DNA from 3 places in the Alloalcanivorax sp. genome. Region 1 is predicted to be linked to each of the others. Evidence: predicted binding sites of a transcription regulator. Region 1 holds the regulator's gene; each other region holds the start of a gene.

What was found. Region 1 encodes LexA, which represses DNA repair genes until DNA is damaged. Its sites were predicted from a motif close to TACTGTNTANNTANACAGTA; they were not measured.
Region 2: a site for LexA is predicted at 5,121-5,140, ahead of recA (recombinase RecA). Genes of this name have one in related genera too.
Region 3: a site for LexA is predicted at 5,911-5,930, ahead of recN (DNA repair protein RecN). Genes of this name have one in related genera too.

The regions. Positions count from the first base shown of each region.
Region 1 covers NZ_CAXPXK010000045.1:1,526-11,989, forward strand. Annotated here, with positions in the region: gene ACEQZD_RS05835 (universal stress protein) at 246-698, shown strand; gene ACEQZD_RS05840 (cyclic nucleotide-binding domain-containing protein) at 903-1,562, opposite strand; gene lexA (transcriptional repressor LexA) at 1,733-2,347, shown strand; gene ACEQZD_RS05850 (DUF1499 domain-containing protein) at 2,337-2,849, shown strand; gene ACEQZD_RS05855 (TatD family hydrolase) at 2,855-3,682, shown strand; gene ACEQZD_RS05860 (DUF6482 family protein) at 3,657-3,965, opposite strand; gene ACEQZD_RS05865 (glutaredoxin family protein) at 3,968-4,192, opposite strand; gene rlmKL (bifunctional 23S rRNA (guanine(2069)-N(7))-methyltransferase RlmK/23S rRNA (guanine(2445)-N(2))-methyltransferase RlmL) at 4,192-6,306, opposite strand; gene rmf (ribosome modulation factor) at 6,563-6,769, shown strand; gene ACEQZD_RS05880 (quinone-dependent dihydroorotate dehydrogenase) at 6,888-7,886, opposite strand; gene pepN (aminopeptidase N) at 7,940-10,464, opposite strand, start outside.
Region 2 covers NZ_CAXPXK010000047.1:2,014-12,477, forward strand. Annotated here, with positions in the region: gene alaS (alanine--tRNA ligase) at 1-2,577, opposite strand, end outside; gene ACEQZD_RS05980 (sulfite exporter TauE/SafE family protein) at 2,675-3,439, opposite strand; gene ACEQZD_RS05985 (regulatory protein RecX) at 3,520-4,020, opposite strand; gene recA (recombinase RecA) at 4,013-5,065, opposite strand; gene ACEQZD_RS05995 (CinA family protein) at 5,236-5,715, opposite strand; gene ACEQZD_RS06000 (response regulator transcription factor) at 5,863-6,612, shown strand; gene ACEQZD_RS06005 (zinc-dependent alcohol dehydrogenase) at 6,672-7,835, shown strand; gene ACEQZD_RS06010 (lipid-binding SYLF domain-containing protein) at 7,929-8,678, opposite strand; gene ACEQZD_RS06015 (YqaA family protein) at 8,817-9,419, shown strand; gene ACEQZD_RS06020 (sigma-70 family RNA polymerase sigma factor) at 9,514-10,035, shown strand; gene ACEQZD_RS06025 (FecR domain-containing protein) at 10,032-10,464, shown strand, end outside.
Region 3 covers NZ_CAXPXK010000033.1:58,997-69,460, forward strand. Annotated here, with positions in the region: gene dapB (4-hydroxy-tetrahydrodipicolinate reductase) at 1-543, opposite strand, end outside; gene dnaJ (molecular chaperone DnaJ) at 584-1,711, opposite strand; gene dnaK (molecular chaperone DnaK) at 1,811-3,733, opposite strand; gene grpE (nucleotide exchange factor GrpE) at 3,856-4,485, opposite strand; gene hrcA (heat-inducible transcriptional repressor HrcA) at 4,738-5,787, opposite strand; gene recN (DNA repair protein RecN) at 5,932-7,602, shown strand; gene fur (ferric iron uptake transcriptional regulator) at 7,624-8,034, opposite strand; gene ACEQZD_RS04550 (outer membrane protein assembly factor BamE) at 8,144-8,635, shown strand; gene ACEQZD_RS04555 (RnfH family protein) at 8,632-8,931, opposite strand; gene ACEQZD_RS04560 (sodium-dependent transporter) at 8,931-10,403, opposite strand.

The DNA of each region.
Region 1 (10,464 bases):
CGGGCAGGACACGCCTCAGAGGTCGGGCCGGGGCCTTTGCGGACCCCGGCGGGCGCCTATTTAGACAGCGCCGGTATCGTCCGGTCAAGCACCGGGGTCGCCGGCGACGCCGCCCGGAAGCCCTCCAGGCCGCGCCGGCCATGGCGTCGCGGCGCCTTTCACGGTGGGCTGGCAGAGCCCGCCGAGAAGGCTATACTCGGCGTGAAGGTACTGAAAACAACCTCTGCCGGTTAAGGGAGAACACCATGACCTCACCCTATCGAAAGGTACTGGTGGCGATTGATTGCAGCGACGAATCCGCCGAGGTTCTGTCCCGTGCGGCGGGGGTCCAGGAAGGCACCGACGGGGAATTACACCTGATCCACGTGATCGAACCGCTGGCGCTGGCCTACGGCGCCGACGTGCCGATGGACGTCACCGACCTGCAAAGCGGCCTGGTCAAGCAGGCCCGCGACACGGCGCTGGAATACGCCGGCCACTACCGGATTCCGGAAAGCCGCATCCATGTGGAACTGGGGTCGATCGAAAAAACCATCCTCGACAAGGCCGACGACATCGGCGCCGATCTGATCGTGGTCGGCAGCCACACCCGCAGCGGCCTCGCCCTGCTGCTCGGCTCCACCGCGCGCGGCCTGGTGCCCGGCGCCCACTGCGACGTGCTCGCCGTGAAAATGGACAAGCGCAAGAAGGAAAGCTAGCCGGATCGGAGCCTCTGAGGCTTCAGGGAGCCAAGCTTTGTGGGAGCGGGCCCTGTGGGAGCGGGCCTTGCCCGCGAAAGGGAGCAAAGCTCCCGGCAGGATCCCAGAGGCTCTTTTATGAAGCCGCCAACAAGGTCTCTGGTATCCTGCCGGGCGGCCTGGCGGCGCCCTTTCGCGGGCAAGGCCCGCTCCCACAGGGTGCCATTAGGTGAGTTGGGCGTTACCAGTGGCGCTGGGCGGCTTAGTGTTCCACCTGTAAAGCAGCCCGGCGAGTTCGCGGGCTTGCGTTTTGAGCGCGGCCAGCTCTTCGTCGCTGTCCCGGGGGCCGGTGAAGATCGGCACCTTACGCAGCGCCGCCACCAGCTCCTGGTCCGGCGCCTGCATCCGCTGCACTTCCACCGCCCAGCGGATCTGATGCACCAGCATATGGAAGAACGCCAGCCGGGTGGCCAGCGTGTAGGGCGAGTCGGGGCGGTCGAAATCGGTGAATTCCAGCTTCGCCATCACCGCCTCGCGGGCGGCGTCCGCCACGCGGATGGTGGCGCTGCGGGCGGTGCCCAGCAGCATGGACAGGGTGCCGAACACCTCGCCGGGGGACACGTAATACAGCACCGCCGAGGGTGCGCCGTCGGCGCTCTCGCCCTGCACCACCAGCTGGCCGCGCAGCAGAAAGTACAGTGACGATTCCACTTCCCCGGCGCGGATCACCCGGTCACCGGGCCCGGCCTCGATGATTTCCGTGCGCGCCAGAAGCAGCGCCCGCTGGTCCGCGTCGTCACGCGCCACCTCGTTGAAAAACGGCACGCCGGAAAGCAGTGCCTCCACCCGCGCGTGATCCGATTCCTGCCATTGGGCGTGCTTCATGTCTCCCCTCTTCCCCGTGTATGGCGGCCTCATCCTAGCCCGAACGTTTCCCGGATTGCCACCGCCGAACAGGCCCTGTTCACTCGTACGGTGCAAAAAACCACTGGACATATTACACTGTCCGTATTATCAGTGTACGTAACAGCGGAACCGTGCCCGAGGAGGCCGACATGAGCATCGCATTAACCGCACGCCAACAGCAGGTTCTCGATTGCATTCGTGCGTCCCAGATGGAGACCGGCATGGCCCCGACCCGGGCTGAAATCGCCGAACGCATGGGCTTTCAATCGAAGAACGCCGCGTCCGACCACCTGCGCGCCCTGGAGCGCAAGGGCTACATCCGCCTGCACGGCGACCGCTCGCGGGGCATCCAGCTTCTCGATCTGGCCCTGGAGATGGGCGATGAGGTGCCGGTGGTGGGCAAGGTCGCCGCCGGTACCCCGATCGAGGCGATCGAAAACGTGGAGCGCACCGTGCCGGTGCCCCAGGGGCTGTTTCGCCAGCGCCCCACCTATCTTCTCAAGGTCCAGGGCGATAGCATGATCGAAGCCGGCATTTTCGACGGTGACCTGATCGCGGTTCGCAAAAGCCAGACCGCCCGGTCCGGCGAGATCGTGGTGGCGCGCATTGACGATGAAGTCACGGTGAAAACCCTTAAACTGAACCGCTCCAGCGCCACGCTGCTGCCGGCCAACGACGCCTACGCGCCGATCCGCGTGGCCGCCGACGAGCTGATGATCGAGGGTATTTTCGTGGGTCTGATCCGTGATCCCAATGCGCATTGACACCGTTAACCGCCTTCTGGCGACCCTGTTGCTGGGCATCGCTCTGGCCGCCTGCCAGGGCAACGCCGGCGCCGGCGACGACGCCAGTAACGAGAGTAGTGAGAGACAGAACCGTATGTCGGACACCCGTTTGCTAGCCCCCTGCCCGTCCGCGCCGAACTGCGTGTCGAGCCTTGCCGAGGACGAACGCCACCGGGTGGCGCCGCTGCCCGGCGCCGGCAACCGCGCCGACAGCCTGGCGATGCTGGAAGAGGTGCTCGACACCCTGCCCAGGGTGGCCTACGAGCGGATCGGTCCGGCCCGCATTCAGGCCCGCTTCACCAGCCGGATTCTGCGGTTCGTTGATGATGTGACCCTGTACGTGCACGACGACGGTCTGATCGACGTGCGCTCCGCCTCGCGCATAGGTTACTGGGACCTGGGCGCCAACCGGCGCCGGGTGGAAGACCTGCGCGAGCGCCTCAACGCGCGCCTTGGACAACCCCAGCCCAGCCACGGATGAGCGGCATGCCGGAGCACGGCCCGCGCTGGGCGGACATCGGCGTCAATCTTGGCGACAAGCAGTTCGCCGAAGACAGTGAGCAGGTGCTGGCCCGCGCCGCCGACAGCGGCGTGGCCCTGATGTTGCTCACCGGCACCAGTGTGCCGGAGTCGGAAGCCGCCGTGGCGCTGTGCCGGCAATGGGCCGACGCCGGCCCGGCCCTGTTCGCCACCGCCGGCATTCACCCGCACAACGCCCGCTTTTTCGACGCCGAGGCCGGCCACGCGCTGGCCGGGCTGCTGGCGCACCCCGAGGTGGCGGCGGCCGGGGAGATGGGCCTGGACTTCAACCGCGACTTCTCGCCCCGGGACGACCAGGAAAGCGCCTTCGAGGCACAGCTGGCGCTGGCCGCCGAGGCCGGCAAGCCGGTGTTCCTGCATCAGCGCGACGCCCACCACCGTTTCCTGCCGATTCTGAAAGCCTGGCGGCACAAGCTGCCCGCCGCCGTGGTGCACTGCTTCACCGATCAGCGCGAGGCCCTGTTCGACTACCTGGATCTGGATTGCCACATCGGCATCACCGGCTGGGTGTGCGATGAGCGGCGCGGCTGCGCCCTGGCGGCGCTGGTGCCGGAGATTCCCGGCGACCGCCTGCTGCTGGAAACCGACGCGCCCTATCTGCTGCCCCGGGATCTGCCGGAGAAGCCACCGCGCAAGCGCCGCAATGAGCCCTGCTATCTGCCCTGGATCGGGCGGCGCGTCGCCGGTCTGCGCGGCGAGAGTGAAGCAGACTTGGCGGCGCGTACCTTTGCCAATACCCGCGCTTTTCTCAGGCTTTCTCTGCCCGCCAGTTGAAGTCGACTTCCAGCGGCGGTTGCGGGCCGTCTTCGGGCTGGCCGGCCATTTCCGCGTAGGGCGAGTTGTGCACCAGCACCGCCTTGTCGGTGGTCATCTTGCCGAGCACGTTGTTGGCGTGCTCGGCGCCGTTAAAGCGCACGATCTGGCCTTTCTCGTCCACCACGTGGTAGCTCACGCCGTCGATCTCCACCTGCACGATGCAGATCGACAGCGTCACCGACCGCAGCAGCACCTTTTCCACGTGCCGTCCGTTGAGTTTCTTAACGGTAATCTTTTCCATCTTTACTCCGAAAGCAGCGCCTGAATGTCGAGCAACCCGAACGGCCAGGCGAGCTCGCGGTCGCCGTGGCGCAGCACCGGGATACGCTCGCCGTACTCCGCGATAAGGGTATCGTCCTCGGCGATATCCACCGCGTGAATATCGATTTCCGGGTTCACGGTGAGCAGCAGGTCGCGGGCCTGGTCGCACAGGTGGCAGCCCAGGGTGGTGTATAGCACGACGGTCATCAAAGGGTTCCGTGTCGGATCGCGTAGCAATGGTGGATGGCGCTGTTGCGGCGGAAGTCCTCCGGCAGGCTCCAGGCGGTCAGGTCCTCCACCTGATACCAGCGGGCGATGCTTTCCTCCAGCTCGAAGCGGCGGAAGTTGCAGGAAAAGTAGAGCACGCCGCCGGGCTCCAGGCGCTTCATGATGCGCCGGATCAGCTCGCCGTGGTGCTCCTGGACCACGAAGTCCTGGCGGGACTTGTTGTTGGAGAAGGTGGGCGGATCGCAGAACACCACGTCGAACTGCTCCTGGCAGTCCTCCAGCCAGGCCATGGCGTCGGCGCGCACCAGCGGGTGCGCCTCGCTGGAAAAGCCGTTCACCGCCAGATTGCAGGCCGCCCAGTCCAGGTAGCGTCGCGAGGCGTCCACCGTCACCGCCCGGCGGGCGCCGCCCACCAGCGCCTGCACGCTGGCCGCGCCGGTGTAGGCGAACAGGTTGAGGAAGCGCTTGCCGGCGCACTCCTCGGCGAGCCGCAGCCGCAGCGGGCGGTGGTCCAGGAACAGGCCGGTGTCCAGATAGTCGTTCAGGTTCACCAGCAGGCGCGCCTGGCCCTCGCGCACCACCCGGTACTGGCCCTGGCCGTCCAGCTTCTGGTACTGGCGGTTGCCCTTCTGCCGCTCGCGGGTGCGCAGGTGCACCTGCTCGCGGTGCACGCCCAGGGCCGCGCGCACCGCGCTCACCGCCCACTGGCGGCGCTGTTTCGCCTTGTCCTCGTCGACGGTCTTGGGCGCCTTGAACTCCTGCACCAGCGCCTGATCGCCGTACACGTCCACCGCCACGTTGAATTCCGGCAGGTCCCGGTCGTAGAGGCGGTAGGCCTGAATGTCCTCGCGCTCCAGCCAGCGGCGCAGGTGCTTGCCGTTCTTGCGCAGGCGGTTGAACAGCGGCATGGCCGGTTCCGGCAGCTCGAAACCGGGCGCGTCGCCGACCCGCAGCGGCGGCTGCGGCGCCGGCGGGCGCGGCCGGCTGACGCGGATAAAATTGTTCAACGCGCCGTTGCGCACCTTCCACTGCTGGGTCATGTCCATGCCGGAGCGGTCCAGCGCGGCCACGTCCGCGCCCAGCATCACCGCCGTCCAGGCCGGCGCCTTCTCGCCGAGGATGCGGCCCAGGCCGGCGTACAGCCAGGCGGCGCTGGTCTGCTCGTCCAGCCGTTCGCCCCAGGGCGGGTTGGTGGCCAGCAGCCCCTGGTCGGCGAAATCACGGCCGCGCAGGGCGCCCAGCTCGCGCCGCTCGAAATGCACCCGCCGGCGCACCCCGGCGCGCTCGGCGTTGTGCAGCGCGTACTGAATGGTGTCCGGGTCGGCGTCGAAGCCCTTCAGCGACGGCAGGCCCTTGAGCCCGCCCTCCAGGCTGGCGGCGGCTTCGCGCAGGGCCTCTTCCCAGAGCGGCTTGCGGCAGCCGCGCCAGGCCTGGAAGCCGTACTCGCGGCGCAGCGCGCCGGGCGCCACGCCGGCGGCCATCCAGGCCGCCTCGATCACCAGGGTGCCGCTGCCGCAGAACGGGTCCAGCAACGCCGCCGGCCGCTCCTCGCGGTGCCAGCCGCCGGCGCGCAGCAACGCCGCCGCCAGATTCTCGCGCAGCGGCGCCCGGCCGCCGGCCAGCCGGTAACCACGCCGGTGCAGCGGCGTGCCGGCCAGGTCCAGCCACAGGCGGGCGCTGTTTTCGTCCAGCCGGGCACGCACCGCGCAGGCGCCCTCCTCGCGCCGGGCCTGGCCGATCTCCGGCGGCAAGGCACGCAGCAGCCGCTTGCCGCTGACGCGGCTGTCGCCGCGCACGCCCTTGCCGTGGTCCAGGCTCAGATGCAGGTCCACGCCGGGCGGCACCAGGGCCCGCCAGTCCACCGCCGCCGCCAGCCGCTCCGGCGCCTGGTCCGGGGTCACGTCCAGTTCCGCCAGCGGCACCAGCACCCGCTCCGCCAGGCGCGACCACAGGCAGGCCCGCAGGGCGTCCTGCTGCAGGCCCTGAATCCCCACATGGGCGTTACCCGGATCTGTTACCGAGATGCCCAATTCGGTGAGCTCGTCGGCGAGCAAGGGGCCCAGGCCGGGCAGACAGGTAATTACGAAATCCATGGGTTTTGCCCTGCAAGTGCCTGTTTTAAAGACGGAAATGAAAAATTCATCGGTTGGACCATTATTCGTCACACGCTTAAACGGCGCCACCATTATGGCGACATGTTATTCGACACCCTCTTCCCCCTTTCACATACTCAAAGCGTGGCCCTTCGAAAAGGTGACCGGGGGGCCGCAGCTTACTGACCGTCGCCGCAATCGGCAAAGCGGCACTGCGAATAAGCCAACAGGCGTACAAGCCAAGAGGATCGTGTCTATGAAAAGACAGAAACGCAGTCGTGATGAAAGAGCTTACAGCCGGGGGTACCTGGCCGGATTTCAAGGCAGGCCCAGGGACTTTTGCCCCTTCGGCGCATTGCAGGCCCGCACCCACTGGATGAGCGGTTGGCGCGAGGGCCGCACGAATCAGGTACAAGGCATGGTCGGCGTGGCCGGCATCCAGAATTTGAAAGACGTCACCTAATCGTTATTTCGCGTTAAGAGGACATTGCACAAAACCTGTTTTCGATCAGCGCCGGCGCTTCGCGCGTCGACCCCACAGGGCCCCTCCCGGGCCCTTTTCTTTTGCCACCTTTAAAAACCTACCAGGCGCGGACAATGTCCCCGACCAGCCCGGGGCCCTGGTAAATGAGGCCCGAATAGACCTGCACCAGCGAGGCGCCCAGACGCCGCTTGTCGAGGGCGTCGCCGGCGCCGCTGATGCCGCCCACCCCGATGATCGGAATGCGGCCGTCCAGGGCCTTGGCCATGGTGGCCAGGGCCCGGTCGGCGATCGGCTTCAGGGGCGCGCCGCTCAGGCCGCCCTGCTCGTCGCCGTGGCGCAGGTGCGCCACGCCGGGCCGTTCCAGGGTGGTGTTGCCCACGCAGACGCCGTCGATGCCGTGGCGCACGAACGCCTCCGCCATGGCCGCCAGTTCCTCTTCGCTGTTGTCCGGCGCGATCTTGATCACCAGCGGCACGGTCACGCCGCGCTGCTGATCCAGGCGGGTCTGCGCCTCGCGCAGGGTGCCGAGCAGGCGGTCCAGGGCGTCGCCGTGCTGCAGGTCGCGCAGGCCGGGGGTGTTCGGCGAGGAGACGTTGACCACCAGGTAGCCGGCCAGGCCGTGCACCTTGTCCTGGCAGAGCCGATAGTCGTCCACCGCCTGCTCCGCCGGGGTGTCCTTGTTCTTGCCGATGTTGATGCCCAGCACGCCCTGGAAACGGGCCGCGCGCACGTTGTTCACCAGGGCGTCAACGCCGTGGTTGTTAAACCCCATGCGGTTGATCAGCGCCCCGGCCGGCGGCAGCCGGAACAGGCGGGGCTTGGGGTTGCCCGGCTGCGGGCGCGGGGTGACGGTGCCCACCTCGATGCTGCCGAAGCCCAGCGCCGCCAGGCCGTCGATGCAGTCGCCGTTCTTATCCAGGCCCGCCGCCAGCCCCACCGGGTTGGGGAAATCCAGCCCCATCACCCGCACCGGCCGCGCCGGCACCCGCGCCGGATAGAGCCTGCCGGCGCCCCGGCGCAGCGCGGCGAGGGTCAGGTCGTGGGCCTGCTCCCCGGACAGGGCGAACAGGGCGGGACGGGCAAGCTGGTAAAGCATGGGTGGCGGCTCCTCGGTTGGCGGCGCGGATTATACCGGGAGCCGGGACCACGTTACAGGATGCGGTCGAGGACCTCGGCCAGGTTGGCGGAAGCGGCGGGACGCAGCTCGCGCAGGGCGGCGCTCAGCTGCTCGGCCAGGGCCGGCTCCAGGCGCTGCAGGCGGGCGGCGCCGTTGGCCAGCCGCGCGGCGATCTGCGGGTTGATGCCGTCGAGCTTTTTCAGCGCCCGAGCGAAGAACGCATAGCCGCTGCCGTCCGGCGCGTGGAACGCGGACGGGTTGCCGTTGACCAGGGTGCCGACCACGGCGCGCACCCGGTTGGGCAGCGTCCATTCAAAGGCATCGTGGGCCAGCAGGCCCTCCGCCCGCGCCACGGTATCGGCGCCGGGCACGGTGGCCTGCACCGCGAACCACTGATCCATCACCAGGGCCTCGTCGCGCCAGTGCTGGGCGAAGGCCGCCAGCGCCGGCTCGGCACCGGGCAGCTGGTTGTGCACCAGGGCGCGCAGGGCGCCCAGTTCCTCGGTCATGCAGGTCGGGGTGTCCAGCATGGCCTGCAGTTGCGCCACCAGTTTGTCGCGGTCGCCACGGCCGGCGCCGGCGGCGGCGGACAGGTACGCCAGCGCCACCTGACGCAGACGGCGTTTGCCCATGGCCTCGCCGTCGGCGCGGTATTCCGGTTCCGCCAGTTCCTCCACCAGACGCCACCAGGACGCCGCCAGGGCCTCGCCGAGGCCGGCGCGCAGGGCGCTGAGGGCGTCGTGCACGGCCTGCGGGCGCAACGGCGTGTGCCGGTCGCCGACCGCGGTTTCGGTGGGCAGGGTGAGCAGCAGCGCGGCCTCCGCCGGGTCTTCACCGGCGCGCTGGATCACCTGCTCCAGCACCGGGGTGAGCCGGTCGAGCTGCGCGGCGGCGTCCTCGCCGTCGTCGATGATCCGCGCCAGGGCGGCGAAATAGAGCCGCTGCGCCGCGTCCCAGCGGCAGAAGCCGTCGCTGTCGTGGGCCAGCAGCGTGATCAGCTGCGCTTCCTTGAACGGGTAGCGCAGCGACACCGGCGCCGAGAAGCCGCGCAGCAGCGACGGCGTCGGGATGCGGTCCGTGGCCACCGGGAAACGGAAGGTCTGCTCGCCGTCACGCAGGATCACCACGGTTTCGGTGGCGCCGCTGTCGTCCAGCGGCAGCGCGCGGCCCTGGCCGTCGAGCAGCGCCAGCTTGACCGGAATCATCAGCGGCTGCTTGTCGCTCTGCCCCGGGGTGGGCGGCGTTTCCTGGCGCAGCGTGAGCTGGTATTCGCCGTCGGCGAAACGGTCGGAGGCGGTCACCAGCGGCGTGCCCGCCTGGCTGTACCAGCGCTTGAACTGGCTCAGGTCCAGGCCGGACACCTCTTCCATGCAGGCGACGAAGTCGTCGCAGGTCACCGCCTGGCCGTCGAACCGCTCGAAGTAGAGATCGCTGGCGCGGCGGAAATCCTCCGCGCCCAGCAGCTCGTGCTGCATGCGCACGATTTCCGAGCCTTTCTCGTAGACGGTGAGGGTGTAGAAGTTGTCGATCTTCTGATATTCCGAGGGCCGCACCGGGTGCGCCATGGGGCCCTGGTCTTCCGGAAACTGATGGTTGACCAGGAAATCCACGTTCTCCACCCGGGTCACCGCGCGGGAGTTCATGTCCGAGGAGAATTCCTGGTCACGGAACACCGTGAAGCCTTCCTTGAGGCTGAGCTGGAACCAGTCCCGGCAGGTCACCCGGTTGCCGCTCCAGTTGTGGAAGTACTCATGGGCGACCACCGATTCCACCCGCTCGAAGCCGGCGTCCGTGGTGGTGGCCGGATGGGCCAGCACGCAGGAGGTGTTGAAGATGTTCAGGCCCTTGTTTTCCATGGCGCCCATGTTGAAGTGGCTGACCGCCACCACCTGGAAGATATCCAGGTCGTACTCGCGGCCGAACACCTGCTCGTCCCAGGCCATGGCCCGCTTCAGGGAATCCATGGCGTGGCCCAGCTTGTCCAGATCGCGGTGCTCGGCGTACAGGCGCAGCGCCACGTTCCGGCCGGAGGCGGTGCGGAAGCTGTCTTCCAGGCAGGCCAGATCGCCGGCCACCAGCGCGAACAGATAGCAGGGCTTGGGGAAGGGGTCGTCCCAGGTGGCGAAGTGGCGGCCACCGTCCTCGTCGCCGCCGTCCACCGGGTTACCGTTGGAGAGCAACAGCGGATAGGCGGCCCGGTCGGCGTGGATGGTGGTGGTGAACCGGCTGAGCACGTCCGGCCGGTCCGGGAAAAAGGTGATGCGGCGGAAGCCTTCCGCTTCGCACTGGGTGCAGTACATGCCGTTGGAGCGGTACAGCCCTTCCAGGGCGGTGTTGCTCTCCGGATGGATGCGCACCCTGGAGGTCAGGGTGAACTGCTCCGGCACGCCCGACACCGTGAGCCGGCCTTCCTCAAGCCGGTAGTCCTGCTCGCCGAGCGGACGGTCGTCCACGCTCAGGGAAAGCAGCTCCAGATGTTCGCCGTCCAGCACCAGCTCGCCCGGGCGGTCGTCACGGGCGGGATTGCGGCGCACCGCCAGCTCGGCGGTGACGGTGG
Region 2 (10,464 bases), on a different contig from region 1:
CCGATACGCACTCTCCAACGCCGCCGGCAGAGCCGCCGCGTCGCTGCCGCCGCCCTGCGCCATATCCGGCCGGCCGCCGCCTTTGCCACCGACCTGCCCGGCAACGTGTTTCATCAAATCACCGGCCTTGACCCGGTCGGTGAGGTCCTTGGTGACACCGGCCACCAGCGACACCTTGTCGCCTTCGGCGGCGGCCAGGAGGATCACGCCGGAGCCCAGTTTGTCCTTCACCTTGTCCATGGTGACGCGCAGCGTTTTGGCGTCGGCGCCATCGACGCTGGTGGCCAGCACCTTCACGCCCTGGACATCACGGGCCTCGGCCGTCAGGTCGCCACCGGCGCCGGACGCGAGTTTCTGCTTGAGTCGTTCAATCTCTTTTTCCAGTTCCCGCACCCGGCGGGTCTGGGCGCCGACCCGTTCGGCGGCCTGCTCCGGCCCGCTTCTCAGGGTCGCGGCGATTTCGCCCAGCGCCTGCTCTTGCTGGCGCACCCGCGCCAGCGCGTACTCGCCGGTGACCGCTTCGATGCGGCGCACGCCGGCGGCGGCGGAGGTTTCCAGGGTGATCTTGAACAGGCCGATGTCGCCGGTCCGCTGCACATGGGTACCGCCGCACAGCTCCTTGGAGAAGCCGTCGCTGCCCATGGTCAGCACCCGCACTTCGCTGTCGTATTTCTCTCCGAACAGGGCCATGGCGCCGGCGTCCTTGGCCGCTTCCATATCCATCAACTCGGTGGTCACCGCCGCGTTCTCGAGAATCTGACGGTTGACCAGGGTCTCGATCTCTTCGCGCTGCTCGGCACTCAGGGCTTCGCCGTGGGCGAAGTCAAAGCGCAGGTAGTCCGGCGCCACCAGCGAGCCTTTCTGCTGCACATGGTCGCCCAGCACGCGGCGCAGGGCGGCGTGCAGCAAATGGGTGGCGGAGTGGTGGCGCATGATGGCGCGGCGGCGCTCCACATCCACATAGGCGTCCACCTTGTCGCCCACTTTCAGGGTGCCGCTGCTCACGGTGCCCACGTGGATGTGCGCCTGGCCGCGCTTGCGGGTGTCTTCCACGTTGAAGCGGGCGTCGCCGGCGACGAGCACGCCCCGGTCGCCCACCTGGCCGCCGGACTCGGCGTAGAACGGCGTGCGCTTGAGCAGCACCATGCCGGTGTCCCCGGCTTCCAGGCTGTCCACGGCGGCGCCGTCGCGGTAGAGGCCTTCCACCTCGGCCTGATCCTGATGTTTCTCGTAACCGGAGAAGTCGGTGACCGCCTCAATGTTGAGCCGGTCGCTGTAATCGTTGGCGAAGGCGCCGGCGCCCCGGGCGCGCTCACGCTGCGCCTGCATTTCCTGGTCGAAGCCGTCCATGTCCACGGACAGGCCGCGCTCACGGGCGACGTCGGCGGTCAGGTCGGGCGGGAAGCCATGAGTGTCGTACAGAGCGAACACCACCCGGCCGGGCAGCTCGTCGCCCTGCAGGTCGGCCATGGCGCCTTCCAGCACTTTCATGCCGGCGGCCAGGGTGCGGCCGAACTGCTCTTCCTCGGCCAGCAGGGCCTTCTCCACCCGCGCCTGCTCACGGCGCAGCTCGGGGTAGGCGTCGCCCATCTGCGCCACCAGCGCCGCCACCAGGGTGTGGAAGAACGGCTTGTCCTGGCCCAGCTGGTGACCGTGACGCAGGGCGCGGCGGATGATACGGCGCAGCACATAGCCGCGCCCCTCGTTGGACGGCACCACACCGTCGGTGATCAGGAAACTGGCCGAGCGGATATGGTCGGCGATCACCCGCAGGGATTTGTTTTCCAGGTCGTCGCAGCCGGTGGCCCGGGCGGCGGCCTTGAGCAGCGCCTGGAACAGGTCGATCTCATAATTGGAATGCACGCCCTGCTGCACCGCGGCGATACGTTCCAGGCCCATGCCGGTGTCCACGCTGGGCTTGGGCAGCGGCTTCAACTCGCCGTCGTCCTGGCGGTCGTACTGCATGAACACCAGGTTCCAGATCTCAATGTAGCGGTCCAGGTCGCCGTCCTCGGAGCCCGGCGGGCCGCCGGGCACGTCGGCGCCGTGGTCGTAGAAGATCTCGGAGCTGGGGCCGCAGGGGCCGGTGTCGCCCATCTGCCAGAAGTTGTCTTCATCCAGACGCGAGAAGCGCTCGGCGCTGACGCCCATTTCCTTGAGCCAGATGTCCGCCGCTTCGTCGTCGGACACATGCACCGTCACCCACAGCTTCTCCGGCGGCAGCCCCAGCTCACCGGTGAGGAACTCCCAGGCGAAGCGGATGGCGTCGCGCTTGAAGTAATCGCCGAAGCTGAAGTTACCCAGCATTTCGAAGAAGGTGTGGTGGCGGGCGGTGTAGCCCACGTTTTCCAGGTCGTTGTGCTTGCCGCCGGCACGCACGCAGCGCTGCGAGCTGGTGGCGCGGGTGTAATCGCGCTTGTCGCGGCCGAGGAACACATCCTTGAACTGGTTCATCCCCGCATTGGTGAACAGCAGGGTGGGATCGTTCTCCGGCACCAGCGAGGACGACGCCACCACGGCGTGGCCCTGGCGGGCGAAGTAATCGAGAAAGGCCTGGCGAATCTCAGCGCTCTTCATACGCAAGCAACTACTTTAGACAGGGAAATGGGGAGCAAAGTATAGCGTTGTCAAAGGGCGGTTGCGATGGGGAAGGCGCGCCGGCCCGGCGCGCCACTTACTTGAACGCCGCCGCCGCGCAGACCGTCACCACCATCACCAGCAGAATCCACTTCAGCACACGCTGGGACACCTTGTGGGCGAAGCCCACGCCCAGCCGCACGCCCAGCAGGGTGCCGGCGGCGACCAGCAGGCCCGGCAGCCAGGCGACCTGATCCCGCCACACGAAAATACCCAGGGCGAGAATGGTGAAGCCGCCGGTGATCGCCAGCTTCAGGCCGTTGGTGCGCACCAGGTCGTAACGCAGCTGGCCCGCCAGCACCGCGATCAGCAAGAAGCCCACCCCGGCCTGGGCGAAGCCGCCGTAGGCCCCGGTCACGAACAGCCCGGCCCAGGCCGCCGGAGTGCTGGCCAGAGCGCGGGGCGCCTCGTCGGGCCCGGCCACCAGCGTGGACGGTTTCAGCACCATCACCACCGCCATCACCACCAGGGTGGTCAGCAATACCGGTTCCAGAATGGTGGTCGGCAGGAAGGACGCGGCCAGAGTGCCGAGCAAGGCGCCGGCCAGGGTCGGCACCATGATGCCCGGCAACGCCGCCACCGGCATGGAGCCATGGCGATGGAATTGGCGGGCGCCCTCAAGACACTGGATCAAGACGCCCACGCGCATGGTGCCGTTGGCCAGGGCCGGCCCCATGCCGGTCAGCATTAGCAGCGGCAGAATCAGCAGCCCGCCGCCGCCGGCGAGGGTATTGATAAAACCGGCGATCACGCCGGAACCCAGCAAGGCCGCCACCAGCCAGGGGTCGCTCAGGTATTCCACGTCGATTCCCCGTTACCTGTCAGAAAGGGAAAGCATTATGACCTGTCCGGCGGGGGAATAAAGTGACGAGGCGCACCGGATCAGTCGAGGTCTTCTTCCCCGGCCAGATCCAGCGCGTTGAAGCTCTGCTCCGCGTCGAAGCCCCGGGACTGCAGAAAGCGCAACTGGCGGGCTTTTTCCTTGCGGTCCGCCGGCGGCCGGCGGAAGCGCCGGGCGTGGGTCTCGCGGGCCAGGGCAAACCAGTCACACTCGGCCTGTTCCAGGGCCTCCTTGACCAGGGCCTCCGGAAGGCCGCGCTGCTGAAGCTCGGAGCGGATGCGCAACGGGCCCTGGCCGCGCTCGATCCGCGAACGCACAAAAAAACCGGCGAAGCGCCGGTCATTCAGAAATTCGTGTTCCTGGCACCAGTCCAGCGCCGCGTCCAGCGCCTCGCTGTCGCCGAACTTGCGCGCCATCTTGACGCGCAACTCGGCACGGCCGTGGTCCCGGCGCGCCAGCATCTTCACCGCATACTGGCGTAACTCTGAAGGGTCGGCGGGGCCGTCTTCGGGGCCCCGCTGTCGCCGGCGCCGTTCAGTCATCCTTGCCGTCTTGCGCCTCGTCGCCCTCGGCCACCGCCGCTTCCTCGCTGGCGGGGGTGACCACATTCAGCAGGCGGGCACGGATTTCCTTCTCGATGGCCTGGGCCACGTCCGGGTGCTCGGCCAGATAGTCGCAGGCGTTCTGCTTGCCCTGGCCGATCTTGTCGCCCTGGTAGGCGTACCAGGCGCCGGACTTGTCCACCAGACCCTGCTGAACGCCCAGGTCCAGCACTTCGCCCAGCTGATTGCTGCCCTGGCCGTAGAGAATCTGGAATTCCGCCTGCTTGAACGGCGGCGCCACCTTGTTCTTGACCACCTTCACCCGGGTTTCGTTACCGGTGACTTCGTCGCCCTGCTTCACCGCGCCGATACGACGGATGTCCAGGCGCACGGAGGAGTAGAACTTGAGGGCGTTGCCGCCGGTGGTGGTTTCCGGGTTGCCGAACATCACACCGATCTTCATGCGGATCTGGTTGACGAACATCACCAGGCAGTTGGCGTTTTTCACGTTACCGGTGATCTTGCGCAGTGCCTGGCTCATCAGGCGGGCCTGCAGGCCGACGTGGGCGTCGCCCATCTCGCCTTCGATTTCCGCCTTCGGCACCAGGGCCGCCACGGAGTCCACGATCACCACGTTGACGGCGCCGGAACGCACCAGCATGTCGGTGATTTCCAGCGCCTGCTCGCCGGTGTCCGGCTGGGACACCAGCAGGTCGTCCACGTTAACGCCGAGTTTTTCAGCGTAATCCGGGTCCAGGGCGTGCTCCGCGTCAACGAACGCACAGGTGGCGCCCTGCTTCTGCGCCTGGGCGATCACGCTCAGGGTCAGCGTGGTCTTACCGGAGGACTCCGGGCCATAGATTTCGACGATCCGGCCCTTCGGCAGGCCGCCGATGCCCAGGGCGATATCCAGGCCCAGGGAGCCGGTGGAAATGGCGGGCATGGGCTCGCGCTTCCGGTCGCCCATGCGCATCACCGAACCTTTACCGAACTGGCGCTCGATCTGGGACAGCGCCGCCGACAGTGCCTTACTCTTGTCGCTCATTTGTGAACCCCTCTCCGATTCCATCCATTGGCACAGAAACTGACCCGATGGCCAGCACTGTCTTTCTGGACAGCATTATGGGCAGTGTTTGTGCGGGGTGCAACCCCCGCCGCGGGCGTGACGATGGCGGCCATGATACACGTCCCCGCGGAGGAACAAATCCACGCGCCTCACAGGCGCTCGATCAACCCCTCCAGGGCCGCCAGCATGCTGCGGTTACGCACCTCGTCGCGGTCGCCGGGGAACAGGAAGTGCTGCGCCTCGGCGATGTCCTCGCCCAGACCCCAGCCGATCCACACCGTGCCCACCGGCTTCTCGGCGGTGCCGCCGTCCGGACCGGCCACGCCGCTCACCGAGATGCTGACGTCGCCGTTGGAGTGCGCCAGCGCGCCCCGGGCCATGGCCAGCACCACCTCTTCGCTGACCGCGCCGTGGGTCTCCAGAAGGGAACGCGGCACGCCCAGCATTTCTTCCTTGGACAGGTTGGAATAGGTCACGAAGCCGCGCTCGAACCAGCTCGAGGCCCCCGGCTCGTCGGTGAGCAGGCGGGCGATGCCGCCGCCGGTGCAGGACTCCGCCGTGACCACGGAAAACCGCCGCTGTTGTAAAATCTTGCCTAACTCCCGGGCTCGATCCGCCAGTCCTTGCATGCGCCTTACCTCGCCAAAGCCTGTTATTAGCGCCTCCATGATGGACGACTTGGCGCGGGCTTCCCAGCGCCCGCTACGCGACCACCTTCCAAGCCGGCGGCGGCTGTGCTATCCCCGGGGCACCGACGCTAGTGAAGGAGCACTACCGTGACAACCGCAAAGGAAGATTCAACGGCGGCGGACGCCACGCCGAAAGGCACCACGCCAGGCGCCGCCCTGGACAGCGTCGTGCACCTGGTGGACGAGGACCCGGGCGCCCGCGACCGCCTGGACCGGTTGATGCGCCGCGCCTACCTGCCCTGCCGGGGCTACCGGGACAGCGACGATCTACTGCTGCGTCTCACGGATGACCGGCCCGGCTGCGTACTGGTGACCCTGCGCACCCCGGGGATGGCCGGGGTGCGCACCCAGCAGCGTCTGAGCGACACCGGCTCCACCCTGTCGGTGGTGTTCCTGGGCGACAGCCCCCGGGTCAGCGCGGCGGTCGGGGCAATGCGCGCCGGCGCCGAGGACTTCCTCGCCAACCCCACCGACGACGACACCCTGATCGACACCGTGCAACAGGCGGTGGCCCGGGACCGGCGCCGCAAAGCCCGTCAGAGCGCCCGCTTGGCGCTGCGCCAACGCCTGGCCCGGCTCACCCCGCGTGAGCGGGAAACCCTCGAGGCGGTGGTCTCGGGGCTGTCCAACAAGGGCATCGCCGAGGCCCTGTCGATTTCGCCGAAAACCGTGGAACTGCACCGCGCCCATATGATGCACAAGATGGGCGCCGGCTCGGTGGCGGAAGTGGTGAAGCTGTACCTGTTCGCCACGGAAGCGGCCACGCCGCCGGTTACGGGTTTTCCCCTGCCCGGCCACGGGGAACGCCCTATAGGCAACCGCCAGCGCACGGACTAGCTTGGCCCTTCACCCAAGGAACCGCCGGCGCCGTGCCGGCGGCCGGCAAAGGAGGCGCTATGAAAGCTCTTACCTGGCACGGTACCCACGACGTGCGCGTGGACACTGTCCCCGACCCACGGATCCAGGACCCCGGCGACGCCATTCTCAAAGTCACCGCCACCGCCATTTGCGGGTCCGACCTGCATCTCTATAACGGCCTGATGCCCGCCATGGAGCCCGGCGACGTGCTCGGCCACGAATTCATGGGCGAAGTGGTCGAGGTCGGCAAGGAGGTGCGCAACCTGAAAAAAGGCGACCGCGTGGTGGTGCCGTTCACGATCGCCTGCGGCCACTGTTTCTTCTGCGACAAACGCCTGTATTCGCTGTGCGAGACCAGCAACCCCAACGCCGACGACGCCGCCCAGGCCATGGGGCACTCCCCGGCCGCCCTGTTCGGCTACTCTCATCTTCTGGGCGACATCCCCGGCGGCCAGGCGGAATACGTGCGCGTGCCCCACGCCGATGTGGGACCGCTGAAAGTGGCATCCGACATGAAGGACGAGCAACTGCTGTTCCTGTCGGACATCTACCCCACCGGCTACATGGCCGCCGCCAATTGCGACATCAGCGCCGGTGACACGGTGGCGGTGTGGGGCTGCGGCCCGGTGGGTCAGTTCGCCATCCGCAGCGCCTGGATGCTCGGCGCCGGCCGGGTGATCGCCATCGACCGCGTTCCCGAGCGGCTCGCCCTGGCGGAAACGCAATCCCAGGCGGAGGTGATCAACTTCGAGAAAGACGACCCCTACCAGCGCCTGATGGAGATGACCCGGGGCTACGGGCCGGACAGCTGCATCGACGCGGTGGGCGCCGAGGCCCACGGCGCCGGCGACCCGGAATACCAGCGCCGGGACAGCGACTCCGGCGAACCCAACCGCCCCACCGCCCTCAATCAGATGATTCAGAGCTGCCGCAAGGGCGGGCAATTGTCGATTCCCGGCGTCTACACCGACAGCATGGACGGCGTCGCCTTCAACGGCCTGATGAACAAGGGGCTGTCACTGAAAAGCGGCCAGACCCATATGCAGGCCTATATGCCCGCCCTGTTACAGACCATCGAGCTGGGCAACATCGACCCGTCCTTCATCATCACCCACCGCTACGGACTGAACGACGCCGCCAATGCCTACGCGGATTTCAACGCCAAGCAGGACGGCTGCATCAAGGTGGTGATGACGCCCTGAGCCCGGCAGCCGGCGTCCACAAAAAAGCCCCGCCATCCGGCGGGGCTTTTTATGCGCCTCTGATTATGCGCCTTTGAGTGTCGCCGCTGTCGTTCAGGGCAACCGGGTCTTCAACGCGTCGGCGTCTTCGCTATCGTCTTCCACTTCACCTTCCAGGATCGCCTCCGCGCTGGTGGCGCGGGTGTAGTATTCCTGGTTGGCTTCATCGTCACTGAAGACATCGCTGACGCTGATGGCACCGCCGGCGAACAGGCCTTCGGTGCTGCTCCAGAACAGCACGTCGCCCTTGCCGTAGCTGCCCTGGGCCACCTTGGACCAGTCGACAAGCGTCAGGCCGGCGTCCGCGTTGAGCGCGAAGTTGTGGTCCTGCTTGAAGGACGCCACCGCCTTATCGGTCATCAGCAGCATCGCCACCTCGCCGGCGGCGACACCGCCCTGGGCACCGGCACTGACCGCGCCGAAGTTAAAGAACGCCGGACCGTTCCAGTCACCGCCGTCCTTGGCCAGCACCACGCCCTGGCCGCCGCGGCCACCGAACACAAAGGCGCCACGCCCGAAATCGGGCACCAGAAACACACCCTTGGCCTGCTCCAGCGCGGCGTCCATACCGTCCTCGCGCTTCATGTTTTGCAGCACTTTCTCGGACTCGTTGAGCACGTCCCGAGCGTTCCGGCGCTCTTCGCCGGTCTGCACGTTGGACGCCTGGTCCTCCATATGATCCATGCTCTGGGTGTTCTGCATGGTCTCCGCGTCATCCACGTCGCGACCGGTCTGATTGGCGGCGACGCCCGCCGCCAGCGAAGCCAGCGCCAGGGAAGTCGCTGTGATCGTTGCTACCTTCATGGTTCTCTCCTTCCTTGATGAGGGAACCGCCACGCTAGGGCGCCAGTCCGACCTCTGGAAATACGGGATAACCCGTGGTCGGCGGCCACAGCGTGCTAATCTTGGCCGGTTTTTCATTCCTTAACACACCCGGACACCATGACCTCAGCACCTACCCGCGCCCGGCGATGGCTGGAACGCCTCAACGGCTCCAAGCACATGCTCTGGCTGCTCGCGCTGTTCTCCTTTCTGGAGACCCTCATCGTGCCGGTGCCCATTGAGCTGGTGCTGATCCCGCTGATGGCCCTGAACCGCCAGCGCATCTGGCGCATCGCCACGGTCACCACCGCCGGCTGCCTGGCCGCCTCGCTGCTCGGCTACGGCGTCGGCATGGTGCTTTATCAGTCCGTCGGCACCTGGTTCATCGACACCATGGGCATGCAGAACGCCTACCAGGCCTACCAGGGCTTCTTCGACCGGTACGGTTTCATCGCCATCCTCACCCTGGGCATTCTGCCGATCCCGTTCCAAGTGGCGATGATCACCGCCGGCCTGTCCGGCTACCCCATCGCCCTGTTCGTGCTGGCCGCGCTGATCGCGCGCGGCATTCGCTACTACGGCCTGGCCTGGCTGGTGCTGAGGTTCGGCCCCCGTGTGGAGCGGATGTGGCGGCGCCACGCGCTGGTGACCAGCCTGGCGGCCGGGTTGATCGTCTTCGGCCTGGCGCTGGGGATGCAGTGGCTGGCGGGCCAGGTGCTCTGAGCGCTCCCCTCTATCGCACTCTATCGCATTGAAATGATACCTATTCCCATTTAAGATTCGTCCTCATTATCTTTGTCCGTATCGGGGTCGGGTTATGTCCGGGGTTCCACAGCAGTCGCTGTCGGTGGCAACGCTGTACAGCGACCATCATGGGTGGCTGAAAAACTGGCTGGGGCGGCGGCTGGGCGATGCCATGGACGCCGAGGATCTCACCCAGGACACCTTTATCCGTGTCATCCGCTCCTCCCAGGACCCGGGGCTGCTCCGTGAGCCGCGCCGGTTTCTGGTGACCGTGGCACGGGGTCTCACCGTCGACCTGTTCCGGCGCCGGACGCTGGAACGGCAATACCTGGAAGCTCTGGCCAGCCTGCCGGAGACCGCCGCGCCTTCGGAAGAGGAGCGGGCTTTGGTGGTGGAAACCTTGATGGAAGTGGACGCCATGCTCGCCAACCTGGGCGCGCGGGTGCGCAAGGCCTTCATTCTTTCCCAACTTGAGGGGCTGACCTACCAGCAGATCGCCGATCAACTGGGCGTTTCCCTGCGCACCATCAAAGGTGATATGGCCAAGGCCATGGAGCATTGCTGCCTGTACCGGCTGGAGCACGGCCTGCAATGACCACACGGCAAGGCATCGGGGAAACGCTCAAGGACGCCATTCGCGACGCGGCCCGCTGGTACGCGGTGCTGAATGCTCCCGACGTCACGCCGGCGGATCAGCGTGGCTGGCAGCAATGGCTTGCCGATGCACCGGAGCACCGACTGGCCTGGCGCGAAGTGGAGCGCGTGCAGGACAGCCTGCAGCGGGTGCCGGGCCGGCTGGCGGCGCCGGCGCTGCAGCGCGCCACGCTGACCCGGCGTCAGGTGCTGACGCGGCTCGGCATGGTCGCCGTGGCCGCGCCCGTGGGCGCGCTGACCTGGCAGCTGGCGCCCTGGGAGCGGTGGCGCGCCCAATACGTCACCGGCATCGGCGAACAGCGCAAGCTGGTACTGGCCGACGGCAGCCAGCTTATGCTCAACACCGACACCCGCGTGGACACCGACTACA
Region 3 (10,464 bases), on a different contig from region 1:
CAGGTCGCGGCCCAGCGTCTGCGCCACCACCTCGCCCATGCGCAGCGCGGTGCCCGAGGGCGCATCGATCTTATGACGGTGGTGGGCCTCGATCACCTCAATGTCCACCTCGTCGCCGAGCACCCGGGCGGCGGTTTCCAGCAGCTTGAAGCACAGATTCACGCCGATCGAGTAATTGGGCGCGAAACAGATCGCGACCTCCTCGGCGGCGTCGCGCAGAGCCGCTTGCTGGTCCGCGCTCAGCCCGGTGGTGCCGATCACCAGCCGGGTACCGGCGGCGCGGCAGATTTCCACGTTGCGCGCGGTGGCCTCGGGGACGGTGAAATCAATGAACACGTCGGCGTCGCCGGCGACCTGTTCCAGGTTGTCCGCCAGGGTCACGCCCAGGCGCCCCTGCCCCATCAACTCACCGGCGTCGACGCCGATCAGGCTGGAGCCGGGCACGTCCACGGCCGCCGCCAGCTCGGTGTCGGGGTTGGCCAGGGTGGCCTCCATCAGAATCCGGCCCATGCGCCCGGCAGCGCCGATAATGCCTACTTTCATCACGTTTGCCCGCTGTTCAGTTTCATCACAAGGTAGCGCCTCAGAGGCCTTCAAAGAAGCGCTTCACGCCCTCGAACCAGCTGGTGCGGCGGGGGTTGTGCCGTTCGCCGCCCTTGTCCATGGAGTCCTGGAACCGGCGCAGCAGGTCCTTCTGCTCGCTGGACAGCTTGACCGGGGTCTCCACCACCACTTTGCACAGCAGGTCGCCGGGCGGGCCGCCGCGTACCGGGGTCACGCCCTTGCCACGCAGGCGGAACAGCTTGCCGGTTTGGGTTTCCGGCGGCACCTTCAATTTCACCTGGCCGTTGAGCGTGGGCACTTCCAGCTCGCCGCCCAGGCTCGCGTCGACGAAGCTGACCGGCACTTCCACATGCAGGTTTTCGCCCTCGCGGGTGAAGATATTGTGCGGCCGCACCGCCACCTGCACGTACAGATCCCCGGGCGGCGCGCCCTGCATGCCCGCCTCGCCTTTGCCGGCCAGACGGATACGGTCGCCGGTATCGACACCGGCGGGGATCTTCACCGACAGGGTCTTGGTGCTCTGCACCCGGCCCTGGCCGCCGCAGTGGTCGCAGGGGTTTTCGATCACGCGACCTTCGCCGTGACAGGTGGGGCAGGCTTGCTGGACCGTGAAGAAGCCCTGCTGCATGCGCACCTGACCCATGCCCGCGCAGGTCGGGCAGGTCACCGGCTGCTCGCCGGCCTTGGCGCCGGAGCCGTCACAGACCTCGCAGGGGTCCCAGCTGGGCACGCGGATCTTTTCCTCGCAGCCGTGCACCGCCTGCTCCAGGCTCAGCTCCAGGGTGTAGCGCAGGTCCGCGCCGCGGGCCGGACCGCGACGGCCCCCACCGCCGCCGAAAATATCGCCGAAGATGTCGCCGAAAATATCGCCGAAGCCGCCACCGCCGGAACCACCGGCCCCGGCGCCGCCACCGGCCTGGCCGTTGACGCCGGCGTGGCCGAACTGGTCGTAGGCGGCCCGCTTCTGCTCGTCGGAGAGCACTTCGTAGGCCTCTTTGGCCTCCTTGAACTTGGCCACCGCTTCCTGGTCATCCGGGTTGCGGTCCGGATGGTATTTCATTGCCAGGCGGCGGTAGGCTTTTTTCAGATCCTGCTGGCTGGCGTCCTTGGAGGCCCCCAGCACTTCGTAATAATCTCGTTTGGACATAATGGGTCCGCTTTATTCAACGTCGACTTTAAGCTAAGACGCCGGACCCTGGGGCCCGGCGCTGCTGGTCCGACATCGGACGCCTGGCGTCCGACGCCCTCACTTCTTCTTATCGTCGTCCACTTCCTCGAACTCAGCGTCGACCACATCATCGCCGGACTTCTGCTGCTCGCCGGCGCCGGCCTCACCGCCTTCGGCTTGCTGCGCTTCGGCGTACATCTTCTGAGCCAGGTTGCCGGACGCTTCGGTGAGCGCCTTGGTCTTGGCGTCGATGTCGTCCTTGTCACTGCCTTTGAGCGCTTCCTCGAGCTCGCCGATGGCCTTGTTGATGGCCTCTTTTTCCTCTTCGGAGGCCTTGTCGCCGGCTTCCTCGAGGGTCTTGCGGGTGGCGTGCACCAGGTGGTCGCCCTGGTTACGCGCCTGCACCAGCTCCTCGAACTTCTTGTCCTCGTCGGCGTGGGCCTCGGCGTCCTTGACCATCTGATCCACTTCGTCGTCGGACAGGCCGGAAGACGCCTTGATCTGAATGGTCTGTTCCTTGCCGGTGGCCTTGTCCTTGGCGCCCACGTGCAGGATGCCGTTGGCGTCAATGTCGAAGGTCACTTCGATCTGCGGCACGCCGCGCGGTGCCGGCGGAATGTCTTCCAGGTTGAACTGACCCAGGGACTTGTTCTGGTTGGCCTGCTTACGCTCGCCCTGCAGCACGTGCACGGTCACCGCGGTCTGGTTATCGTCGGCGGTGGAGAACACCTGCGACGCGTTGGTCGGGATGGTGGTGTTCTTCTCGATCAGCGGCGTCATCACGCCACCCATGGTTTCGATACCCAGGGTCAGCGGGGTCACGTCCAGCAGCAGCACGTCCTTGACGTCGCCGGCCAGTACCGCGCCCTGGATGGCGGCGCCGATGGCCACGGCTTCGTCCGGGTTGACGTCCTTGCGGGCGTCCTTACCGAAGAATTCGGCCACCTTCTTCTGCACCATGGGCATGCGGGTCTGACCGCCCACCAGGATCACGTCGGTGATGTCGGAGGTTTTCACACCGGCATCCTTGATCGCGGTCTTGCACGGCTCCAGGGAGCGGGTCACCAGCTGCTCGACCAGGGATTCCAGCTTGGCCCGGGTCAGCTTCACCACCAGGTGCTTGGGACCACTCTGGTCAGCGGTGATGTACGGCAGGTTGACCTCGGTCTGCTCGGCGGAGGACAGCTCGATCTTGGCTTTCTCGGCCGCTTCCTTCAGACGCTGCATGGCCAGGGCGTCGCCGCCCAGGTCGATGCCGGAGTCCTTCTTGAACTGGTCGGCCAGGTAATTAATGATCGCCAGGTCGAAGTCCTCGCCACCCAGGAAGGTGTCGCCGTTGGTGGCCAGCACTTCGAACTGGTGCTCACCGTCCACTTCGGCGATTTCGATGATGGAGATATCGAAGGTACCGCCACCCAGGTCGTAGACCGCGATGGTGCGATCACCGCCTTTCTTGTCCAGGCCATAGGCCAGGGCCGCGGCGGTGGGCTCGTTGATGATCCGCTTGACCTCGAGACCGGCGATGCGGCCGGCGTCCTTGGTGGCCTGGCGCTGGGAATCGTTGAAGTAGGCGGGCACGGTGATCACCGCCTCGGTGACTTCTTCACCGAGATAGTCTTCCGCGGTCTTCTTCATTTTCTTGAGGACCTGCGCGGAGATCTGCGGCGGCGCCATCTTCTCGCCTTTCACTTCCACCCAGGCGTCGCCGTTGTCGGCCTTGGTGATCGTGTAGGGCACCATTTTGATGTCCTTCTGGACCACTTCGTCCTCGAAACGACGGCCGATCAGACGCTTCACCGCGTACAGGGTGTTGGTCGGGTTGGTGACCGCCTGACGCTTGGCCGCCTGGCCGACGAGGACTTCGTTGTCCTCGGTGTAGGCGATGATGGACGGCGTCGTGCGCGCGCCCTCGGCGTTCTCGATAACCTTGGTTTTGTCCCCTTCCATAACAGCGACACAGCTGTTGGTGGTACCCAGGTCAATACCGATAATCTTACCCATAACGATTCCTTCTCCTTCACACGGTCCGGGCCTCGAATGACCGCCCGGACGGCTGAAACTGTTTGACTTGCCAGCTATATGGCGGCTGGCGTGTTCTTTTCAAGAGCCCTTGGCAGGCGCTCTCAGGCCTTGCTGACCACCACCCGGGCCGGACGGATCAGACGGCCGTTGAGTTGGTAGCCTTTTTCCAACACCTCGACCACGGAGTTGGGCTCCACATCGGGGGCCGGAATCATGGTCATGGCTTCGTGGTGCTCCGGATTGAACGGCTCGCCCTGCGGGTCGATCTGTTCCAGGTTGTACTTGGCGAACACATCGAGCAGCACCTTCAGGGTGAGCTCCAGCCCTTCACGGGCCGGCTTCAGCGCTTCGTCCTGCGGGTCCAGGGTCGCCAGACCCCGTTCCAGGCTGTCCGCCACGGTGAGGATGTCACCGGCGAACTTTTCCAGCGCGAACTTGTGGGCGCTTTCCACGTCCCGCTCGGCGCGGCGGCGCACGTTCTGCATCTCGGCCTGGGCCCGGATATCGGCCTCGGCCAGCGCCTTCTCCACCTTGGCGAGCCGTTCCTGCGTTTGCACCAGCTCTTCCTCCACGGACGGCTGTTCCGGCTCCGAAGCCTGCTCCGCCGCGGACTCCACGTCCCCGGCCACGGGCTCCGCCTCGGGCGCGTCCTGGTGCTCCTCGCGGGCAACCTGCTCGTCCCGGGCCTCAGCCTGTTGTTCGTTCTGTTGTTGCTTGTCCTGTTCGCTCATATCCACTCCACACGTCCCGAATTCTGGGAAAGCGGGCAAAGATATGGGAACGGCAGCGCCGGATTCAAGGGAAGAAGGGGAGGCAGTGAACAGTTAACAGTGAATAGTTAATAGTGCGCGGGCGAGCGTGGTGCCTCGCAAAGGCCGTGCCCGCGCCGGCTTTTCGAGGGCACTCGGCCCTCCGACAGGCCCGCAGCCGGCGGCCCGCGGGGTCTTCGCTATTAACTGTTCACTGTTAACTCTTAACTGTTCTCAGAGTTGGGTAAGCGCGGCGGAGAGGATGCGGGCGGTGATGTCCACGGTGGGAATCACCTTCTCGTAGTCCATGCGGGTGGGGCCGACCACCGCCAGGACGCCCACCGGGCCGTTGTCGACCTTGTAGGGGGCGGAGACCAGGGAGTACTCCTCGAACGGCTGGTAGCCGGACTCGCGGCCGATGAAGATCTGCACGCCGTCCGCTTTCATGCTGCGTTCCAGCAAATGCAGGATGTCGCGCTTGCGGTTGAACGCGTCGAACAGATCGCGGACCTTCTCGATGCTGTCCATCTGGCCGCCTTCCAGCAGATTGGATTCCCCGGACACCACGTAATCGGAGTCCTTGCGGTCCTGGCGCAGCGCCTTGCCGGCGATGTCCATGGTCGCCTGCATGAGCACGTCCATCTGCGCGCGGTCCGCGTCCATGGTGCTCAGCAGCCCCTCGCAGATATTGTCCAGGTCGCAGCCGGCGTAGGTCTTGTTGATGTAGTTGGCGGCCTGGCGCAGCTCCACCTCGGTGTAGTCCCGGCTGGTCTGGATAATGCGGTTCTGCACCTCGGAGCGGTTGACCACCAGCACCACCAGCACCCGCTGGCCGGAAAGGGGCAGAAACTCCACCTGCCGCAGGGTGGTCACGTCACGGCGCGGCACCGCCACCAGGCCCGCCATGCGGGTCAGTTCCGCCAGGCTGCGCGAGGCCTGGGAGACCAGCGCCTCGGGCGACTGGTCCGGTGCCAGCATCTGGCGCAGCTCGTCGCGCAGGCGGGCGTTATCCGGGCGCTCCATGGTGCTGGACGCCAACAGGGTGTCCACGTAAAGCCGGTAGCCGCGTTCGGTGGGCACCCGGCCGGCGGAGGTATGGGGGCTGGCCAGCAACCCCATGTCTTCCAGTTCCGCCATCAGGTTACGGATGGTGGCCGGGCTGACCGCCAGGCCGCTGCCGGTGGCCAGGGTCTTGGAGCCCACCGGCTGGCCGTGGCGGATGTGGCGCTCCACCAGCGCCATCAGCAACCGTTGTTTGCGTTCGTTCAATTCCAACTTGGCCATACTTCTATTACCCGTGATGAAGCCTCAGTATAACCACGGAAGGGCCATTCTCCGCACACCGACGCACCGTCGTCCAGAAACGGGGCTTACACTGGCCGCCGGAATCGCCTAATATCGACTCACTACTGGCCAAAAGGACAGTCCATGTTCACGCACCTCAGTGTTCGCCACTTCGCCACCGTCGACCAGCTCGAGCTGGAGCCCGAGCCCGGCCTTACCGTGATCAGCGGCGAGACCGGCGCCGGCAAGTCGGTGATCATCGACGCTCTGTCGTTGACCCTGGGTGAACGGGCCGACAGCGCCGTGGTGCGCCCCGGCTGCGACCGCGCGGAAGTACTCACCACCTTCGATGTGGCCGACAACCCGGCGGCCCGGGCCTGGCTGGGCGAGCGGGAACTGGACAACGGCAACGAGTGCCTGCTGCGCCGCACGGTGCGCGCGGACGGCCGCTCGCGGGCTTACATCAACGGCACCCCCACGCCGCTCACCGAGGTCCGGGAGCTCGGCGAGATGCTGATCAGCATCCACAGCCAGCATGAGCACCAGGCGCTGCTGCGCAAGGAAACCCACCGCCAGTTACTGGACAACTTCGCCGAGGCCGGCGCCCAGGCGGAGCAGGTGCGCGAGCACTGGCGCGCCTGGCAGAAGGCCCGCCGCGCCCACGACCAGGCACTGGCCGGCGCCCGCGAGCAAACCGAGCGGCAGGAACTGCTGCGTTTTCAGCTCGAGGAGCTGGACGCCCTGGCGCTCAGCGAAGGGGAGCTGCCGGAACTGGAACAGGAGCAGCAGCGCCTGGGCAACGCGGAAGCGCTGATACGGCTCTGCCAGCAGGCGGTCACCGCCCTTTACGACGGCGACGAGGGCACCTGCAACGATCAGCTCGGCCAGGTCAGCCACTGGGTGGAGGAGGCGCGCCGCAGCGACGACGCCCTGGCCACGGTTTTCGACACGGTGGAATCCGCCCGCCTGCAGGTGGAGGCCGCCGCCGACGACCTGCGCCATTACCTGGAAAAGCTGGATCTGGACCCGCAGCGTCTCAGCCAGGTGGAAGAACGGCTCGACCAGACCTACACGCTGGCGCGCAAACACCGCCTGCGCCCCGAGGAACTGATTGAGCACCACCGCAAGCTGGCCGAGGAAGCGAACACCCTGGAGCATTTCGACGAGCATCTGGAAGCGCTCGCCGCCGCCGAGCAGACGGCCCGCGAAACCTATATGGAAAGCGCCCGCGCCCTGGGCCGGCGCCGCCGGGAGGCCGGCACCCGCCTGACCCAGCAAATCCAGAAGCAGCTCAAGGCGCTGGGCATGAAGGCGGCGCGCCTGGAAACCGTGCTGGAAGAGAGCAAACCCGGGCCGGACGGCCTGGAAGAGGTGGAGTTCCGCTTTTCCGCCAACCCGGGGCAGCCGCTACGGGCCCTGGCCAAGGTGGCGTCCGGCGGCGAGCTGTCGCGGGTGAGCCTGGCGATTCAGGTGATCTGCGCGCGCAACCTGACCGTGCCCAGCCTGGTCTTCGACGAGGTGGACGTGGGGGTCGGCGGTGGCGTGGCGGAGATCGTCGGCCGCCTGCTGCGCGAACTGGGCGAGCACGCCCAGGTGCTGTGCATCACTCACCAGCCGCAGGTCGCCGCCCAGGGGCACCAGCACTGGCAGGTGCACAAGATTCAGGGCAAGGACACCACCCACACCCGCATCCAGAGCCTGGATACCGGGGCCAGGGTGGAGGAAGTGGCCCGCATGCTGGGCGGCGTGGAAATTACGGAGTCCACCCTCACCCATGCCCGCGAGATGCTGGACAAGGGTCAGCGGGTGGCCTAGAGAGGGGGCCCGGCGCCTCTGTCAGCGCTTTTTGCCCTTCGGTTTGACGTAGAGAACCAGGGAGTGATCGACGATTTCGTAGCCGTGCTTCTCGGCGATCATGTGCTGGCGGTTTTCGATCTCTTCGTCCATGAACTCCACCACTTCGCCGGTCTCCATGCACACCATATGGTCGTGGTGCTCTTCATCGGCCAGCTCGAACACGGCGGAGCCGCCCTCGAAATTGTGGCGCAGCACGATGCCGGCCTGCTCGAACTGGGTCAGCACCCGGTAAACCGTGGCCAGGCCCACGTCCTCGCCGGTATCCATTAAAGCCTTGTAGATGTCCTCGGCGCTGAGATGGCGTTCTTCGGAGGATTCCAGCTGCTGCAGAATTTTCATCCGCGGCAGGGTCACCTTCAGACCCGCTTTTCTAAGATCCTGATTATCCAATGTCTTTGCTCCGTATGCCGCCGTGGAGGATGTCCGGTTCTCTCGGGAACCTTGTCCCCTGTTGCCAAGTCTGTATTATCGCCCGAACATTATGCCAAGTCGAAACACCATGCCAAGGTTCATTGCACTATCGCTGTTATTGACCGTCCTGCTGGCCGGTTGCAGTTCCCTGCGCTTCCCGGGGGTATATCGTATTGATATTCCTCAGGGTAACGTGGTTACCGGGGAGATGCTCGCCGACCTGGAGCCGGGAATGACGCCGGAACAGGTGCGTTTCGTGCTCGGTCCGCCAACGCTGACCGACCCGTTCACGCCGGACACCTGGTTCTATTTACTGCATTACCAGACCGGTAACGCGGAAACCGTGGAACAGCAGATCGTGGTGTTCTTCGAAGGGGGCCAGTACAGCCACTACGACGGCGAGCCGGTGGAAAACGTGCGTGAGCGCACCTCCGGCCGGCGCGACCGGGAGCTGGAGCAGCGCGCCCGCGATCGCAAGGAAGACAACGTGGTCGATCCGGAGCCGCTCAACGATCCGGCCCCGGACCCGGGCACCCAGACCACCCCGGACGCCACCTCGGTACCGATCCCGCGCAGCTAGTCCTTGCCGGCCCGCTGCGCGCGGGCCTTGCGCGCCGCCTTGGGGTCGATCTTCAGCGGCCGGTAGATTTCCACACGCTCACCGTCCATCAGCACCCGCTGCGCCGGCGCCGGCTCCGCCTTGCCGAACACGCCCATGGCGGCCCGCTCCAGATCCAGCCCCTCGAAATGCTCGGCGATGCCCGACTCACGGGCCGCCTCCAGCATGGTGGTCCCGACGGGCACGTCCAGCGCGATCAGCCGCTGCTTCTCGGGCAGCGCGTAGACCACCTCCACATGCAGCCGATCCGTGGCCATCAGCGTGTCTCCTGGTCAGCGGGCGCGGTTTGTTCCACCGGGTCGCCGTCGGCGCCGGCCTCGGCGCTGCCGTCGTCCGCCGCCAGCACCGACCAGAGGGAGTAGATAAACAGGGCGATCACCGCCGTCGGCGATACCACCCGCACCAGCGCCCGCCAGATCAGATAGAGCGGGAAGCTCTTCATCGCCAGCTCCTTGCGGGCATGGGTCTCCTTCATCACCCAGCCGGCGAAGATGGCGATCAACAGCCCGCCCAGCGGCAGCATGACGCTGGTGGACAGGAACTCGATATTGTCGAAGAAGGTGCCGACCAGGAATTCATGCTCCTTCCAGACGTTGAAGGAAAGCACCGAACCGACGCCCAGCAGCCAGGCCGCCAGACCCACCGCCAGCGCCGCCGTGCCGCGCCCCAGACCGCGCTCCACCAGCCAGGCGGCCATCGGCTCGCCCAGGGAAATCGAGGAGCTCCAGGCCGCGCACACCACCAGCACGAAGAACAGGGTGCCGAACAGCAGCCCGCCGGGCATCTGCCCGAACGCCAGCGGCAGGGTCACGAACATCATGCCCGGCCCCTGGCCGACTTCCAGACCGCCGGTGAACAGCAGCGGGAACATGGCCAGGCCGGCGCCCAGCGCCACCAGGGTGTCCAGCACGGCGATGGTGACCACCGAGGAGACAATGGACACCGGCCGAGAACGGCCGCTCTTGTCCTTGATCTCGCGGGGCATGTAAGCGCCGTAGGCCATGATCGCGCCCATCCCCAGGCTCAGGGTGAAAAACGCCTGGCCCAGCGCCACGATCACCGCCTCGCCGGACAGCTTGGAGAAATCGAACGCGAACAGGAAACCCACGCCTTCGGCGAAACCCGGCGTGGTGGAGGCATAGCCGATCAGCACCACCAGCAGCGCGAACAGCACCGGCATCAGCACGCGCACGGCGCGCTCCAGGCCCTGTTTCACGCCCAGCGCCACCACGCCCATGGTGATCACCATGAACAGGGTGTGAGAGCCCAGCAGCAGCCAGGGATTGGCCAGCATGTCCTCGTAGTGCGCCTTGGACTGCACCGCCGTGATGCCCTGGAACACGCCCTGGGCCGCTTCCCAGACATAGATCAGCGCCCAGCTGGCCACCGCGGAATAGAAAGACAGGATCAAAAAGCCCGACAACGCGCCCAGGTAACCGATGCCCGCCCAGCGGCGCGTCACCTTGCTCTGCTCCGCCAGCTTCGACATGGTGTGGATCGGGCTCAGGCCGCCACGGCGGCCGAGCATCACTTCCGCCACCATGATCGGAATCCCCATCAGGGCGATGCAGAGCAGATAAAGCACCACGAAGGCGCCACCGCCGTACTCCCCGGTGATGTAGGGAAACCGCCAGATATTACCCAATCCCACGGCGGAGCCCGTGGCGGCGAGAATAAAGACCCACCGGCTGGTCCACATACCGTGGACCGGCTTGTATTCCTTCTTCATCGGCAACTTACCCCTCGACGCAATCGGGCCATTGTCTTGATTTTCGCCAGGCCGCTCAAGC